DNA from 3 places in the Duganella sp. GW821-FHT01E12 genome. Region 2 is predicted to be linked to each of the others. Evidence: riboswitches for the same ligand, from Rfam matches in the RefSeq annotation. Region 2 holds a riboswitch; each other region holds the start of a gene.
What was found. Region 2 has a riboswitch for cobalamin ahead of AC07WS_RS30120 (TonB-dependent receptor domain-containing protein). Riboswitches for the same ligand answer to the same signal wherever they lie in the genome.
Positions count from the first base shown of each region.

Region 1 (5,338 bases), on a different contig from region 2:
CCGTTGATCGCCAGGCCGGCGTCGACATCGTCGAGGCAGATCAGCGGCAGCACGGGGATCTCGCGGCCGTCGGCCAGGCGCAGCGGAAAGACCCGCGCGCCATTGCCCGCCCGCCAGTTGCCGGTCCACGGCAGCAGGCGCCGCAGTTGCGGGCCGTCCAGCCACGACGGCACGTATTCGGTGAAGGGGAACAGCCGCGTCTTGCGATAGAAGCCCGTCAGGCCGGTGGGCTGCACGAAGGCGGCCGCGTTGTATTCGCCGTCGCTGTCGATATCGTAGGTGCCGAACACGAAGGGCACGCCGGCCGCGCGGACGTTGGCGAGAATCTCGCGGTCGAACTCGGCGCCGGCTGCGCTCTTGGGATGGCCGAAGGTGGTGGGATAGGCGGTCTCCGACCACAGCACCGCGTCGGCGTGGCGCCGCACCACGACGTCGTAGCTCATGGCGAAGTGGGTGTCGAGCACCTCGCGCACCACGGCGCGCGCGCCCTTCTGCTGGCGCAAGCCTTCGTAATCGACGAGGTTGGACTGCACCAGACCCATGCGCAAAGGCTTGCCGGCGGCGGCGCCGTCCGGCATCGACGCCAGGCCGTAGCCCGCCAGCAGCAGCGGTCCCAGCGCGGCCAGCGCGAGCGGCCGTGCGATGGCACGCCAGCCGTCGCGACGCCGCGCCAGCGCCGCCGCGACGCCTTCGTTGGCCAGCAACAGCAGCACGGTCAGGCCGGCGGCGCCGCCCACGGCCGCGCCCTGGCGCATCAGCTGCGACGGATACAGGCCGTAGCCCAGCGTGTCGCCGAGCAGCTTGGGCAGCAGCCATTCCGCCGCCACCCACGATGCGGCGGCCGCCAGCGCGCGCAGCAGCGGGCCATGCCAGCGTCCGCTCACATAGCGCACCAGCGCGAACACCAGGAACTGCGGCTGGAACAGCGGCGCGGCCAGCAGCAGCACGGCCAGGCCGGTGCCCGCGCCGGCGTGCGTGTAGCGTCCAAAGGCGGTGCCGAACCAGCCGAAGGCGGCCGCCGTGAAGGTCAGCGACATCAAATAGGCCGAGCCCAGCGACGCGGCCAGCGAGCGGCTCGCGTTCAGCGTGCACAGCCACGGCGCCAGCATCACGAAGCCCAGCAGCCAGCCGGGGCCGCCGCGCGCGTACAGGGCCGACAGGACGGCGCTCACACAAATACCGGCCGCCATGCGCGCCGGGGAGGAATTCAATAGTTGTCGCATGCGGTTCAGCGGCCGGGTGCGGCCGGTTCGATGGGCGGGGGAATCACGATGCGCCGGATCGGCAGTCCGGGCGGCGCCAGCTCGGGCGGCACCACGCGGTCCTTGGGCATGGCGATCGGATTGTGGGCGGCGTCGTACAGTTGGAAATCCGGCGCGAACATCAGGATCGCTTCGATGCGCTGGCCGTCGTCGGTGGCCTGGTGATGGCGCACGTAGCCGGGCGGCAGCTCGAAGTCCTCGGGCACCGCCAGCCCGACCTTGGGCGGACGCGTGCCCGGCGGCGAAAACGCGCCGAGGCCGCTGTACACGCCGCGTTCATGCAGGCGTTCGATCACTTCGGGCATGGTCGGGTTGGCGCCGCGTGGCACGTAGCTTTTCAGGTCGCGGGTCGGGTCGGCGTCGCCTTCCGGCGGGCGCTGCGGATTCTGCGCGGAGCCCTGCGGCGCGGCAGGCGCGGGCACGGGCGGCGGCCCGGCGGCCACCGGCGCGCTGGCCGGAGCCGGCGGCGGCGCGCCAGCGGCCGCGATGCCGGGATCGGGCGTGGTGACCAGGTAGATCAACACGCCGCAGCCGATCACCGCCAGCATCAGCGCCACGGCCAGCAGACCGGCGCGCGGACGCCAGGCGCGGCCGGCGCCCGGTGTCTCGCTGCCGGCCTCTGGCCGCTCGGGAGGCTTGTCCAAGGGATCAGCTCACCCACGCATCAAGGCGTTGCGACGTTGTAGGTCGACACCGCCCAGCCCATCCGCTCGTGGCCGTACTGGTTCCAGATCGGGTTTTTACCGGCCGAGAAGGACGTGTAGCGCGGCGCGCCCGAACCCGTGCTGCCGCCGAACAGGCCGGCCGTGACGGTGCTGCCGCTGTAGGTCGGATGGGTGTCGTCGGACTGGATGTAGTCGTAGCTGCTGCCGGACGAGACGAAGTGCGTATTGGCGTCGCGCAGCGTCGAGCGCAGCGTGGTGGTGATGCGCGTGACATAGCTGGACTGGCTCTCGCCGGCGACGTAGCGCAGCGCCTCGGAGTCGATCTTGCCGTCGTTGTTGCTGTCGTAGTCGGCGCCCATGTACTGCGCGAAGTTGTCCGCGCAGGCGAAGCCCTTCTGGCGCGCCAGATCGCACATGGCGAAGTTGATCCGCGCCAGCGACGGAAGGAACTTGTCCTGCATGTTCACGGTCTTGCCGGTGGAGGCGTCCTTGCACGAGCTCTGGACGTTGTCGGCATCGTAGCCGGGATAGTGCAGGTTGGACACCAGCTTGACCTTGACGCCGGAATAGGCGTTGGCGTTGATGTAGTCCATCGCCGCGCCGACGTAGGTCTTGCAGCTGCTTTCAGCGGCGGTCAGCACGCTGTCGTCGCAGGTGCCGGTCTGGCCCTTGAAGGCGGTGCGGGCCTGCAGGCCGTCGTTGCCGCACATCTCGAAGGCCACCACGCGGGTGTTACTCGCTTGCATATACGAACGCTCGGCCACGATCTTGTTGTTGTACACGTCCGAGGCCACCGCGCCGGACTTGGTGCGGCGCACGCTCTCGATGTCGGCGTTCCACAGCGCGGACAGGTATTCCGCGTCCACCGTCGGCGCCGAGTACTTGGCCGCGCTGGTGATGGAGCCGTTGTAGCCGGCGAAGATCGAATCGCCGTAGGCCACCACGCGGTAGACGGTGGAGGTGCCGGGCCGGTCTATGGTCCAGGAAACGTTTTGGTTCAGGGTGCTGGCCGCCGCGTGGTGCCCGACGGCGAGCAGGAAGAGTGAGGACAGCAGCGTAGGCAACGACTTCTTGTGAAAGCGGGTGTACGGCATGGGGTGTCTCCGATCAGAGTCTCTGCAAGATGGCGTATGGTGGGTTGTTCTCCTGTTACGACGAACAGCAACCTCGCCCGCGCGAGCCATCACGTCGCGGCGGCCTGGCTGCCCTCGTCCACTTCAACTGCGTGATATCGCTTGCCGACGCAATGTTAGCAAACAGTTCATATTACCCCGGAAGCGGCGCTGGCGTGCCGGCGTTGCGTGGCTGTCTCGCAAGAACTAGCGAATGTCTCCACAGGACCGGCCGCCTGTGGCACGGCGATCACAGCCTGCGATGTTGGCACATTGCGCAACGTTAGTGTAAGATCAATGCTTGGGTGCGAGCGTCTCCTTGGAGCGTTCGTTAAACGGGAAACCGGTGAAGCCGCTGAAACACGCGGCCATTCCGGTGCAGCCCCCGCTGCTGTAAGCCAGACGACTCCGTCATCACGTCACTGCCATAAACCGCGGGAAGACACGGAGAAGGACGAAGGTCAGCCAGAATACCGGCCCAAAAAAATCAGCATCATCTCCGCGGGGTGACGGGAATTCGCTATCGACCAGTTGCGCACGTTCCCGTGTCTCCGTCGACCGTCTTTCATCTCCCGCGTGGTGTCCGTATAACCATTCGACGGGAGGATTCGAATGCATATCATGGAAGGCTTTTTGCCTCCGGCGCACGCGCTCGGCTGGGCAGCCGTTTCCTTGCCTTTTCTGGCCTGGGGCTTGCGCTCCATCGGCCGCGACCTGCAATCGCATCCCGAGCGGCGCATGCTGCTCGGCGTGGCGGCCGCGTTCGCGTTCCTGCTGTCCGCCCTGAAGCTGCCGTCGGTGACGGGCAGTTGTTCGCATCCGACCGGCGTCGGTCTGGGGGCCGCCCTGTTCGGGCCAGCCGCGATGGTGCCGGTGGGCTTTGTGGTGCTGATGTTCCAGGCGCTGCTGATGGCCCACGGCGGCCTGACGACGCTGGGCGCGAACGTGTTTTCGATGGCGATCGTCGGGCCGTTCGTGTCGTACGGCGTGCTGCGCGCGGCGTCGGCGCTGGGCTTCACGCGGTCGCCGGCGGTGTTCCTGGCCGCCTGCCTGGGCGACCTGGCGACGTATGTGACCACCTCGATCCAACTGGCGCTGGCCTTCCCTGCCGCCGTGGGCGGCTTTAGCGTTTCGTTCTTCAAGTTCGCCGGCATCTTCGCGCTGACGCAGGTGCCGATCGCCATCAGCGAAGGCCTGCTCACGCTGCTGGTGGTGAACGCGATGGTCCGCTTCAACGCGCACGAGCTGCGCGCGCTGCCGGTGATGACGCTCGGCGCGCGCAAGGGTGGCGCATGAAGGCGCGCACCTGGTTGATCTGCCTGACGCTGGTGCTGTTGACGGTGCTGCCTTTGTGGCTGGCCACCGCGCCGCCGGCCACTTCCGGCGGCGAAGCGCCGGCCATCTTCACCGGCGCGGACAATCGCGCGCAGCAGGCCATCGGCGCCATCGCTCCCGGCTACAAGCCCTGGTTCACACCCGTGTTCGAGCCGGCCAGCGATGAAATCGCGTCGCTGCTGTTCGCGCTGCAGGCGGCCATCGGCGCCGGCGTGATCGGTTTTTGGCTCGGCACGTCCGTGGCCCGCGAACGCGCGCGCCGCGAGGCCGCCTCCCAGCAGGACCGCCGTGCTGATTGAGTCGACCGCGTACGCCAGCCGCTGGCGCGATGTTGCGCCGTCGGCCAAGGCACTGTTTGCGCTGGCCGGCGTGGTCGCCGCATGGGTGGCCCGCAGTCCGGCCGCGCTGGCGGCGCTGACTTCCGTGCTGGTGCTGACCGCCCTGGTGGGCGCGCGCGTCCCGCTGCGCGCCTACGCCGCCACCGTGCTGCCGCCGCTCGGCTTCCTGCTGCTCTCCTGCGTGGCCATGCTGTTCGGCCCCGACGCGCAGGGCGACTGGCGCTGGTCCGGCGCCATGCTGCCGGTCGTGGTCCACACCGCATTGCGGTCGCTGGCCATGCTGGCTGCGCTGTCAGGGCTGGTGCTCAGCACACCGATGCCCGGCCTGCTCGCGCTCATGCGCCGCCTGCGCATGCCGGAACTGCTGCTCGACATGATGGTGCTGTGCTACCGCATGCTGTTCGTGCTGCGCCAGGCGTGGGACGAAAGCATAACCGCGCAAAGCGCGCGCCTCGGCTATCGCGGCTGGCGCCAGGCATGGCGCTCGACCGGCCTGCTGGCGGGGCAGATGGCGGTGCAGGTGTGGCAGCGCGCCGCAGCGCTGCAAATAGCGGCGGACGCGCGCGTCTGCCAGGGCGCGCTGCGCTTCCTGCCGGTGGTCTATCCGCAGGCGCGCCGCCAGTTCG
Region 1 covers NZ_JBWKWR010000001.1:617,146-622,483, reverse strand. The annotation lists gene lnt (apolipoprotein N-acyltransferase) at 1-1,223, opposite strand, end outside; gene AC07WS_RS02640 (hypothetical protein) at 1,229-1,906, opposite strand; gene AC07WS_RS02635 (SGNH/GDSL hydrolase family protein) at 1,927-3,021, opposite strand; cobalamin riboswitch at 3,326-3,535, shown strand; gene AC07WS_RS02630 (energy-coupling factor ABC transporter permease) at 3,652-4,335, shown strand; gene AC07WS_RS02625 (energy-coupling factor ABC transporter substrate-binding protein) at 4,332-4,673, shown strand; gene cbiQ (cobalt ECF transporter T component CbiQ) at 4,663-5,338, shown strand, end outside.
Region 1: linked by a shared signal. The riboswitch ahead of AC07WS_RS02630 (energy-coupling factor ABC transporter permease) and the one ahead of AC07WS_RS30120 (TonB-dependent receptor domain-containing protein) in region 2 are both predicted to bind cobalamin.

Region 2 (5,338 bases):
GCATCGGGAACACCACCGCGGCCGCCGCGTTGATGCACAAGCTCACCGGCATCCCGGTCGCCCAATGCGTGGGCGCCGGTACCGGCCTGTCGGCTGAAGGCGTGCTGCATAAGCAGCGCGTGATCGAAGCGGCAGCAGCGAAGCACGACGTCACCGAACCTGTAGACGTACTGGCCACCTTCGGCGGACTGGAAATCGCCATGATGGCCGGCGCCATGCTGAACGCGGCCCAACTACGCAAAGTGCTGCTGATCGATGGCTTCATCGTCACCAGCGCACTACTGGTCGCGGCCCGCCTGCAACCGGCGATTCTGGACTACTGCGTCTTCGCCCACTGCTCAAACGAAAACGGCCACCAGCAAATGCTGGCTGCGCTGGGTGCGAAGCCTCTGCTGAACCTGGGCCTGCGTCTGGGCGAAGGCACCGGCTGCGCACTGGCGCTGCCGCTGCTGCATGCGTCGGTCAACTTCCTGAACCAGATGGCCACATTCGAATCGGCCCAGGTCAGCGAGAAGTCCGAGTAAGCGCCGTGCACCAACTACGCCTGTTCTTCACCGCGCTGCAGTTCTTTACCCGCCTGCCGATTCCCGGCTGGGTGGGCTTCGATGCCGCTTGGCTGAATCAGGCATCGCGCTTCTTTCCACTGGTCGGCGTAGTGGTGGCGGCCATCGCCGCCGGCGTGTACGCACTGGCGGCGTGGCTCCTACCAGCCCCGGTCGCGGTACTGCTCTCGACCGCCGCCGGCATCTACGCCACCGGCGCCTTCCATGAAGACGGCTTTGCCGATATGTGCGACGGCTTCGGCGGGGGCATGACGCCGGAGCGAGTGCTGGAGATCATGAAGGATTCGCGCATCGGCGCTTACGGCGCAATCGGCACCATCTGCCTGCTCGCCACCAAATGCACGACGCTGTCGATGCTGCCTCCACTGATGACGATAGCCGCATTGTTCGTCGCCCACCCGCTATCGCGCCTGATGGCGACCTCGCTGATCTGGCGCCTCGACTATGCACGCGCCGAAGGCAAGGCCAAGCCGTTGGCGCAAAAAATGAGCTGCGCCGAATTTTCGCTGGCCGCTGCCTGCGCCGCCATTCCCGCGCTCACAATGGCCGCCTGCGGATGGATCACATGGAGCGCTCTGGCGGCTGGCGTGATCGCCGGAAGCATCGCCACCGTATGGCTGGCCCGAAAATTCGTCCATCGCATAGCCGGTTACACGGGCGACTGCCTCGGCGCCGTGCAGCAGCTCAGCGAAGTGGTGTTCTATCTGTGCGTACTGGCCAGCATGCGCCATGGCGCCCTGCCTTGGTAGCGCCATGCGCCTGATATTGGTCCGCCACCCGCAGCCGCTGGTCGCCACCGGCGTTTGCTACGGCCGCAGCGATCTCGCCGTATCCCCGGATCAGCTGGAGCGAACGCTCACCGCGCTGTCGGCCGCACTGCCCCATGGACTGCCTCTGTACAGCAGCCCCCTGCAACGCTGCACCACACTGGCGGCGGAACTGGCGCCGTTGCTGCAGTCCCCCGCGCCGCTGCTGGATGCCCGCATCGCCGAAATCGACTTCGGCGACTGGGAAATGCGCGCCTGGAACGACATCCCGCGCGCCGACATCGACGCCTGGGCCGAGGACCTGGTCAACTACCGGCCCGGCGGCGGCGAGAGCGTGCTGCAAATGGCCGGCCGCATCGCCGCCTTTTATGCTGACATCCAGCGCCAGCACCGCGACGCCATCGTCATCTGCCACGCCGGCGCGATGCGCCTGCTGTCCGCATGCCACGCCGGCCTGGCGCCCGCCGGAATGGCTCTGCAGGCGGCCCGGCATCCGCATCAAATCGGCTACGGCGCCACACTGATCCTGCAAAACTAAACCGCCGGCCGATGACCGCGACAGCACAAACCCGTATAATGACGGGGTTTTGGTGCCCGCGCGTCTGTCCAGATGCGCAGTTAAACGGGAAACACGAAGCCGCCGGTTCACTCAGCCAAGGCCCACGTGTGCTGCCCCCGCAACGGTACGCAAGTGTCGCGATTCATGCGCGACAGCCCTCCTCTGACAAACCACTGTGCTCCGCATGGGAAGGTGAGGCGGTCTAACTTGCCAGCCCGGATACCGGCCAAATCAGGTGGAAGTGAGCGAACGGGATGTGCGCGAATGGAAGGGGCCGGCCTGAGTGACGGCGCTCCGCTGCACGCATGATCCGGTTCTCCGCTTCTGTTCAATCTGGCCCACGGGGACGTCGGCCGGTTGCTATTAATAGAAAAATTACATCATGACCCTTCGTATCTCCCGTCCTGCGGCCTTGACGTCGCTGGCACTGGCAATGGCCGCCTCCTACGCTCACGCAGAACCCATCGCCGGCACCGTGCTGGTTACCGCCACCCGCAGCCCGCAGGCACTGGCCGACGTTATCAGCGATAGCGTCACCATCAGCGCCGAACAGATCGCCGAATCCGGCGCCGGCTCCATCGTCGACCTGCTGCAACGCCAGCGCGGCATCGAAATCGCCCGCACCGGCGGCCCAGGCACCAACTCCACCGTGTTTATCCGCGGCGCCAACAGCAATCAGAACGTGGTCCTGGTCGACGGCGTGCGTATCGGCTCGTCGACCACCGGTGCCGCCAACTGGAGCGCGCTGCCGCTGACCTCCATCGACCATATCGAAATCGTCTACGGCCCACTGAGCTCCCTGTATGGCGCGGACGCCATCGGCGGCGTAATCCAAATCTTCACCAAGAAGGGCAAGGGCGCGCCAGCATTCACCGCCTTCGCGGGCTACGGCACCGACAACACTCGCGAGGGCGATGTTTCGGTCTCCGGCGCCACCGGCGGTGAACACAGCATCAGCTACGCAATCAGCGCCGGCAAGGAAAAGTCGGACGGCTTCTCGGCCACCCGCCCAACCATCGGCAAGTCCTACAACGCCGACAAGGATGGCTACGACCGCGAAAGCGCGGCGGCGCAATTCAGCCTGCGCCTGGCCGAAGGCCACGAAGTAGGTGCGATGCTCCTGCATAGCAAACTCGATTCGCAGTACGACAACGGCCCCTCGCCTTACGATGTGCGCTCGCACGCGAAGCTCGAAAACGCTTCCGTCTACAGCAAAAACCAGATCCTGCCAATCTGGCAAAGCCTAGTGCAGTACTCGCAGACCAAGGACGATGGCGCCAATTACAGCAGCGCCTCGGCGTTCGGCTACTCGCAGGCCAACACCAAGCAAACCGACTTCACCTGGCAAAATGATGTGCAGATCGGCGCCGACGTGCTGCAACTGCTGTACGACCACCGCAAGGAAGAAGTGCAGACCAGCGGCTTCACGCTGGATGCTTCGCAGCGCACCACCAACTCGCTGGCGGCTTCGTACAACGCCCGCCGTGGCGACAACCTGTTCAACGCCAGCGTGCGTCGCGACAAATCGGTCTACGGTGGGAAGAACACCGGCTCCATTGGCTACGGCTACACCTTCACGCAGGCGTTGCGCGCCACCGCCAGCTATGGCACCAGCTTCCGCGCACCAACCTTCAATGAACTGTACTACCCAGGCTACGGCAATGACAAAAACAAGCCGGAACTGGGCAAGAACGCCGAAATCGGTCTGCGCTACGACAACGGCACCACCGCACTGAGCGCAAGCTACTACCACAACCGCCTGACCGACCTCCTGGTGAACACGACGCCATGCCCATACGCCGGCGATTATTCCTACGGCTGCGCCTACAACGTCAACCACGCGCTGCTTGAAGGCGTGACCATGGCCGCCAGCCAGCAACTGGGCCGCTTCAACCTGGCCGCCAACGTCGACCTGCAGGATCCAAGGGACGAAACCAGCGACAAGCGCCTGCAGCGCCGCGCCAAGAAGCACGCTAACCTGATGGCCGACTACAGCGCCGGCGCCCTGAAGGCCGGTGTGGAGATCGAACTGTCCGGCGACCGCTATGAAGACAGCGCCAACACCGTCCGCATGGGTGGCTATGGCCTGGTCAATCTGTACGCGACCTACCACTTCAACCGCGACTGGTCCGCGCTGGTCCGCTGGAACAACATCGGCGACAAGCAGTACGACCTGGCGCGCAACTACACCACGCCGATGTCCAAGCTGTTCGCCGGCATCCGCTACGGCTACAAGTAAGCGGTAATGGTGTAACCTGCCGGGCGGGAAGCGCATCCGCCGAGCGCCCGGCAGCCTTTTTGAAAGCAGTGCATGCATTCTTTCTCACGCAATCTGCGACAACGCGCCACCGTCACCCTGACCGTGCTGGTGCTGTTCGCGTTTGCCAGCCTGATTTTTTCGGGCATGACCGGTTCGGTCTCGATTCCCCTCTCCGATATTCCCGCAGCAGTCAATGACCTGCTGCACGGCCAGACTAAAACCCTGGCATCCACCCTGCTCGATCTGCGCGTTAGCCGCGCACTGACCGCCTTCGTCACCGGAGCGGCGCTGTCGCTGACAGGCGTGATGATGCAGGCGCTGCTGCGCAACCCGCTGGCCGACCCGTATGTGCTGGGCATCTCGGCCGGCGCCTCCGTCGGCGCCCTGGCCGCGATGTTGTTCGGCTGCGCCATCTGGATGGTCGACGCCTCGGCCTTCGGTGGCGCCGTCGCCGTCGCGATGATGTTGTACCTGCTGGCCCGGCGCGACCTGCGCGGCGGCACGGCGGGCGAAGGCGGCACCGCGCTGCTGCTGTTGACTGGTGTGATCCTGTCCTCCGCCTGCATGGCGCTGGTGACGCTGATGCTCTCCATCGCCCCCGAAAGCCGCTTGCGCAGCATGATCTTCTGGATGATCGGCGACCTGGCCGGCGCGCCATCGCGCGCGATGCCGTGGATCGTATTGGCCTGCGGCCTGGTATTCGCCGTGCGCAACGCCCGCTCCATGAACGTCATGGCGCTGCACGCCGAAGCCGCCGCCACGCTGGGCATACGCGTCGGCGCGCTGCGCAAGGGCCTGTTCTTCGCTTCCGGCCTGCTGACCGCCAGCGCCGTCACCAGCGCCGGCAGTGTGGGCTTCGTCGGCCTGATCGTGCCGCACGCCTGCCGCTTCGCCGTCGGCGCAGACCACCGCGTGCTGATCCCAGCGGCGACGCTGGCCGGTGGCACCTTCCTGCTGCTGGCCGACACGCTGGCACGCACCATCATCGCGCCGCAGCAGCTGCCGGTGGGCGTCATCACCGCCCTGATCGGCGCACCGATCTTCCTGTATCAACTGCACCGGCTGCGCAAATGATGATCAGTACTCACAACCTCTCCCTGAAAATCGGCCAGCGGCAACTGATCGAGGATCTGAACTGGCGTGTGCGCGAAGGCGAATGCTGGAGCGTCATCGGCCGTAACGGCGCTGG
Region 2 covers NZ_JBWKWR010000023.1:13,579-18,916, reverse strand. The annotation lists gene cobT (nicotinate-nucleotide--dimethylbenzimidazole phosphoribosyltransferase) at 1-524, shown strand, start outside; gene AC07WS_RS30130 (adenosylcobinamide-GDP ribazoletransferase) at 530-1,312, shown strand; gene AC07WS_RS30125 (histidine phosphatase family protein) at 1,317-1,868, shown strand; cobalamin riboswitch at 1,902-2,134, shown strand; gene AC07WS_RS30120 (TonB-dependent receptor domain-containing protein) at 2,272-4,128, shown strand; gene AC07WS_RS30115 (FecCD family ABC transporter permease) at 4,201-5,223, shown strand; gene AC07WS_RS30110 (ABC transporter ATP-binding protein) at 5,223-5,338, shown strand, end outside.

Region 3 (5,338 bases), on a different contig from region 2:
CTCGATGCGCTGAGCGCCCGCGCCACCGCGCTGGAGCGGCAAGGCCTGACGATCTCCTGGCTGGCCGCATCGAACGCGCCGCAGCCCGCGCAGCTGCTTGGCCTGCTGGCCTTCGGCGACCGCGTCAAGCCGCAAGCGCGCGCCGCGCTGCAGGCGCTGCGCGCCATGCACATCCAAACCATCCTGCTCACCGGCGACAACCAGGGCAGCGCCGACGCCGTCGGCAAGGAGCTGGGCATAGACCGCGTCGTGGCCAACATGCTCCCGGCCGACAAGGCCAGCACCGTGGCCGGCCTGAAGACCGGCGACGCCTGCATCGCCATGGTCGGCGACGGCATCAACGACGCGCCCGCACTGGCCGCCGCCGATGTCGGCATCGCCATGTCCAGCGGCACCGACGTCGCCATGCACGCCGCCGGCATCACGCTGATGCGCGGCGATCCGGCGCTGGTGGCCGCCGCCATCTCGATCTCGCGCCGCAGCTACAGCAAGATACGGCAGAATTTATTCTGGGCCTTCATCTACAACCTGGTCGGCATACCGCTGGCCGCCTTCGGCCTGCTCAACCCCATGGTCGCAGGCGCCGCGATGGCGCTCAGCTCCGTCAGCGTGATCAGCAACGCCTTGCTGCTGCGCCGCTGGAAGCCGGATCAATCGAAAGGACAAGCATGAACATCGGACAGGCAGCGGCGGCCAGCGGCGTATCGGCCAAGATGATCCGCTACTACGAAAGCATCGCCCTGATCCCGCCGGGGCGGCGCAGCGACGCCGGCTACCGCATCTACGGTGACAACGACCTGCACGCGCTGCGCTTCGTCAAGCGCGGACGTTCGCTGGGCTTTTCGCTGGACCAGATCCGCGACCTGCTGTCGCTGTGGCAGAACAAGGAACGCGCCAGCGCCGACGTCAAGTCCATCGCCATGGGCCACGTGGCGCAGCTGAACCAGCGCATCGCCGAGCTGACCGAAATGCGCGACACCCTGCAAACGCTGGCCAGCTGCTGCCACGGCGATCACCGCCCCGACTGTCCCATCCTCCAATCGCTGGCCGATTAACGTATAATCGCCCCGTTTTGGTGCCCGCGCGCCTGTCCAGGCGCGCAGTTAAACGGGAAACATGGAGCTGGCCACGCCAGCCAACATGTGCTGCCCCCGCAACGGTAAACAAGCGTCGTCGTTGACGACAAATCCGCCTCTTCAGACCACTGTGCAGTCGCATGGGAAGGTCAGGCGGTGTCGCTTGCCAGCCCGGATACCGGCCAGGACAGGTGGAAATGCCCAGGCATTTCTTTTCAATCCGCTCACGGGGAGGTGAGCGGCTTGCATCTGTTTCGCTCTACATCTATGCATCGATTTTGCGCGCCACGGCTTTGCCGGCAGGCGGCCGTGCCTTGCGCACGCGCCGTTCGCGCGCGCCTGCGCCCCGAGCCGGGACTGGATGTGGCGCGATTCAAATTGAAGGGTCATTCATGATTTTGTTTTCGATAGCCGCGCTGGCGGCAACGCTTCCGGTGGCGACCAACGGCGAGCCTGTGATGGAGGCGGTTGAAGTGCGCGGCCACTACGACAACGGCGTCGGCACGTCCAGCGCCGCCAGCCAGGGCTCGGTGACGGCGGCGCTGATCGCCAACCGTCCCGCATTGCGGCCCGGCGAGCTGCTGGAGTTCGTGCCCGGCGTGATCGTCACGCAGCACAGCGGCGACGGCAAGGCCAATCAGTACTTCCTGCGCGGCTTCAACCTCGATCACGGCACCGACTTCGCCACCTTCGTCGACGGCATGCCGGTCAACATGCGCGCCCACGCGCACGGCCAGGGCTACACCGATTTGAATTTCCTGATGCCGGAGCTGGTCGACCGCATCAACTACAAAAAGGGTCCGTACTACGCGGACGAAGGCGACTTCGCCTCGGCCGGCGCGGCGCACATGGGACTGGCGAACAAGCTCAAAGAAAGCACCGCCAGCATCACGGTCGGCGAGCACCAGTACTACCGTGCCAACCTGACCGGCTCGACGCCGCTGGGCGCGGGCAACCTGGTCTACGGCGCGGAGCTGGGCCACAACAACGGCCCGTGGGTCAGCCCGGAAGCCTTCCATAAAAGCCTGGGCGTGCTGCGCTACAGCCAGGGCGGCAGCGACAACCAGTTCAGCGTCACCGGCATGGCCTACAAGGGCGGCTGGTACGCCAGCAACCAGATCCCGCTGCGCGCGGTGCAAAGCGGTGAGATCGGGCGATACGGCGCCATCGACACCAGCGACGGCGGCATCACCTCGCGTTACAGCGTGTCCGCCACGCTGCGCCAGCGCACCAGCGACACGCTGTTGCAGGCCAACGCCTATGTGGTGCAATCGAGCCTGGACCTGTACAACGACTTCACCTACTTCCTCGACGATCCGGTCAACGGCGACCAGTCGCGCCAGACCGAGAAGCGCCGCATGACGGGCGTCGATGTGGCCAAGACGTGGTTCGGCAAGTGGGGCGGGCTGGAAGTGAACAACAAGGTCGGCGTGCAGGGACGTTACGACTACATGTCGCCGCTGGCGCTGTACAGCACCGTCAAGCGCCAGATCACCGGCACCATCACCGAATCGAAAGTCAAGGAGGCCAATGCCGCGCTCTATTTCGAGAACACGGTGCAGTGGCGCGAATGGCTGCGCACCACGGCCGGCTTGCGCTACGACCGCTACCGCTTCGATGTCAGCAGCAATATCGCCGAGAACACGGGCAAGGTCAGCGACGGCATGACGTCGCCGAAACTGGCGGTGGTGCTGGGGCCATGGGCCAGGACGGAGTTCTTCATCAACTACGGCGAGGGCTTCCACAGCAACGACGCGCGCGGCACCACCGTGCACCTGACGCCGAAGGAGCGCGAGCCTATCGATCCGGTCACGCCGCTGGTCAAGACGCGCGGCGCGGAACTGGGCGTGCGCACCGAGTTCGTGCCGGGCCTGCAAAGTTCGATGGCCTTGTGGAAGCTGCGTTCCGCGTCCGAGCTGGTGTTCTCCGGCGACGCGGGCGATACGGCGGCAAGCCGCGGCAGCTACCGTTCCGGCATCGAGTGGAACAACCACTACATCGCAGCGCCATGGCTGCTGTTCGACCTGGACCTGGCGTATTCGCGGGCGCACTACACCGAGCATGACGCGGCGGGCGACTACATCCCGGGCGCGGTCGGCAAGGTGGCCTCGTTCGGCGCCACCGTCGCCGACCTGGGGCCGTGGTCCGGCGCGTTCCAGATGCGTTACTTCGGCCCGCGTCCGCTGATCGAGGATAACAGCCAGCGTTCGGCGACGACGGCGATCGCGTATGCGCGGGTGGGCTACAGGATAGACCGGCGCTGGGCCGTGTCGCTGGACGCCTTCAACCTGTTCGACCGCAAGGCCAGCGACGTGGACTACTACTATCCATCGCGGCTGCCGGGCGAGCCGGCCGAAGGCGTCAACGACATCCACTTTCATCCGGTGGAGCCGCGCACCTTCCGCCTGACGTTGAAGGCTACGTTCTGACGAACATCCACACGGTCAGCGCGGCGCCGACCAGCACCACGAAGCCGCGCATGACTTTTTCCGGCAGGCGGTGGATCAGCCATCCGCCGCACAAGCCGCCGGCGATGCCGCCCACGCACAGCGCCAGCGCGGCCGGCCAGCTGATCAAACTGGAGGTGGCGAAGATCAGCGTGGCGGCGGCGTTCATCGCCATCGCCAGCACGTTCTTGGTGGCGGCTGCTGCGCGCACCTGCTGGCCGGCGATGGTCAGCGCGGCCAGCATCAGGAAGCCGATGCCGCCGCCGAAGTAGCCGCCGTAGATGGCGATGCAGCTTTGCACCAGCATCAGCGTCCAGGGCGGCATGCTGCCTGCCGCGTGCAGTGGTTTCTTGCGGAAGCTGCCCCACGCGAATACGCTGGTGGCGAACAGCACCAGCCACGGCACCAGCCGCGCGAAGAAGGACGGCGGCGTATTCAAAAGCAGGATGGCGCCGAAGACGCCGCCGATGGCGCTGATGATCAGCATCTGCTTGAACGTCAGCGGCCCGACGTCGCCCGCCAGTTTGCGGCCGGCGTAGGCGGAGGTGATCTGACTCGGGAACAGGGCGATGGTGGACGTCATGTTGGCGGCCAGCGGATTCAGGCCGGCCAGCAGCAGCGCCGGGAAGGTGATGAACGAGCCGCCGCCGGCCAGGGCGTTCTGCACGCCGGCCAGGAAACCGGCGGCGGCGACCATCAGGACAATGTGGAGTTCAAGCGGAGGGACTGGTGGCATGGCGTATGGGAAGTGGTCGGGTCAACGGTCGATTATAACCGTGTACTGAATATCGTTTTGGGCGGCGCTGCGTCGTTGTCGGTGCTACCATCTTGGCATGACGACACCATACCAACTTTACTACTGGGACGGCCTGCAGGGCCGCGGCGAATTCGTGCGCCTGGCGCTGGAGGAGGCGGCCGTGCCGTACGTGGACGTGGCGCGCCAGAAGAAGGGCATGCCGGCGCTGCTGGCCTGCCTCGATGGCGGCCAGGTCGACCATCCCTCGTTCGCGCCGCCGGTGCTGCGTGCGGGCGGGCTGCTGATCGGGCAGACGGCCAACATCCTGATGTTCATCGGCGCCCGCCATGGCCTGGCGCCGCGCGCGGAGGCGGGGCGGCTGTGGACCAACCAGCTGCAGTTGACCATCGCCGACATCGTCAACGAGGTGCACGACACGCACCATCCCATCGCCGTCAGCAAGTACTACGAAGAGCAGAAGAAGGAGGCCAAGGCGCGCGCCAGGTGCTTCCGCGAGGAGCGCATACCGAAGTTCCTCGACTATTTCGAGGGCGTGGTGGCGCGCAATCCGGGGCGGGGAGGGTATGCGGTCGGTTCGCGGCTGACGTATGTGGACTTGTCGCTGTTCCAGCTGATTGAAGGCTTGCGGTATGCGTTTCCGAAGACGATGGCGCGGCTGGAACCAGCGTATCCGGCGCTGATCGCCTTGCGCGACAAGGTGGCGCTGCGGCCCAATATCGCGGCCTACGTCAAGTCCAAGCGGCGGATAGCGTTCAATGAAGACGGCATCTTCCGCCGCTATCCGGAGCTGGACAAATAATCAGGCCGCGCCGGTGACGGGGTAGCCCGCGTCGGCGATGGCCGATTTCAGCGGCGCCAGCGGGGTGGCGCTGTCTATCCGGACGGTCTTGCTGGCCAGGTCCACCTCGACCTTCGCCGCCGCATCGACCGCCTGCACCGCCTTGGTCACCGCGCCCACGCAGTGGCCGCAGCTCATGTTTTCCACTTGTAGTTGATACATCGTCCTACTCCTTGAACAGTTTCGATGATCATACTGTAGGCCTTCCCTTCGTGGGAAG
Region 3 covers NZ_JBWKWR010000002.1:60,825-66,162, reverse strand. The annotation lists gene AC07WS_RS05575 (heavy metal translocating P-type ATPase) at 1-672, shown strand, start outside; gene cueR (Cu(I)-responsive transcriptional regulator) at 669-1,055, shown strand; cobalamin riboswitch at 1,057-1,277, shown strand; gene AC07WS_RS05565 (TonB-dependent receptor) at 1,469-3,505, shown strand; gene AC07WS_RS05560 (sulfite exporter TauE/SafE family protein) at 3,495-4,259, opposite strand; gene AC07WS_RS05555 (glutathione S-transferase) at 4,357-5,079, shown strand; gene AC07WS_RS05550 (heavy-metal-associated domain-containing protein) at 5,080-5,280, opposite strand.
Region 3: linked by a shared signal. The riboswitch ahead of AC07WS_RS05565 (TonB-dependent receptor) and the one ahead of AC07WS_RS30120 (TonB-dependent receptor domain-containing protein) in region 2 are both predicted to bind cobalamin.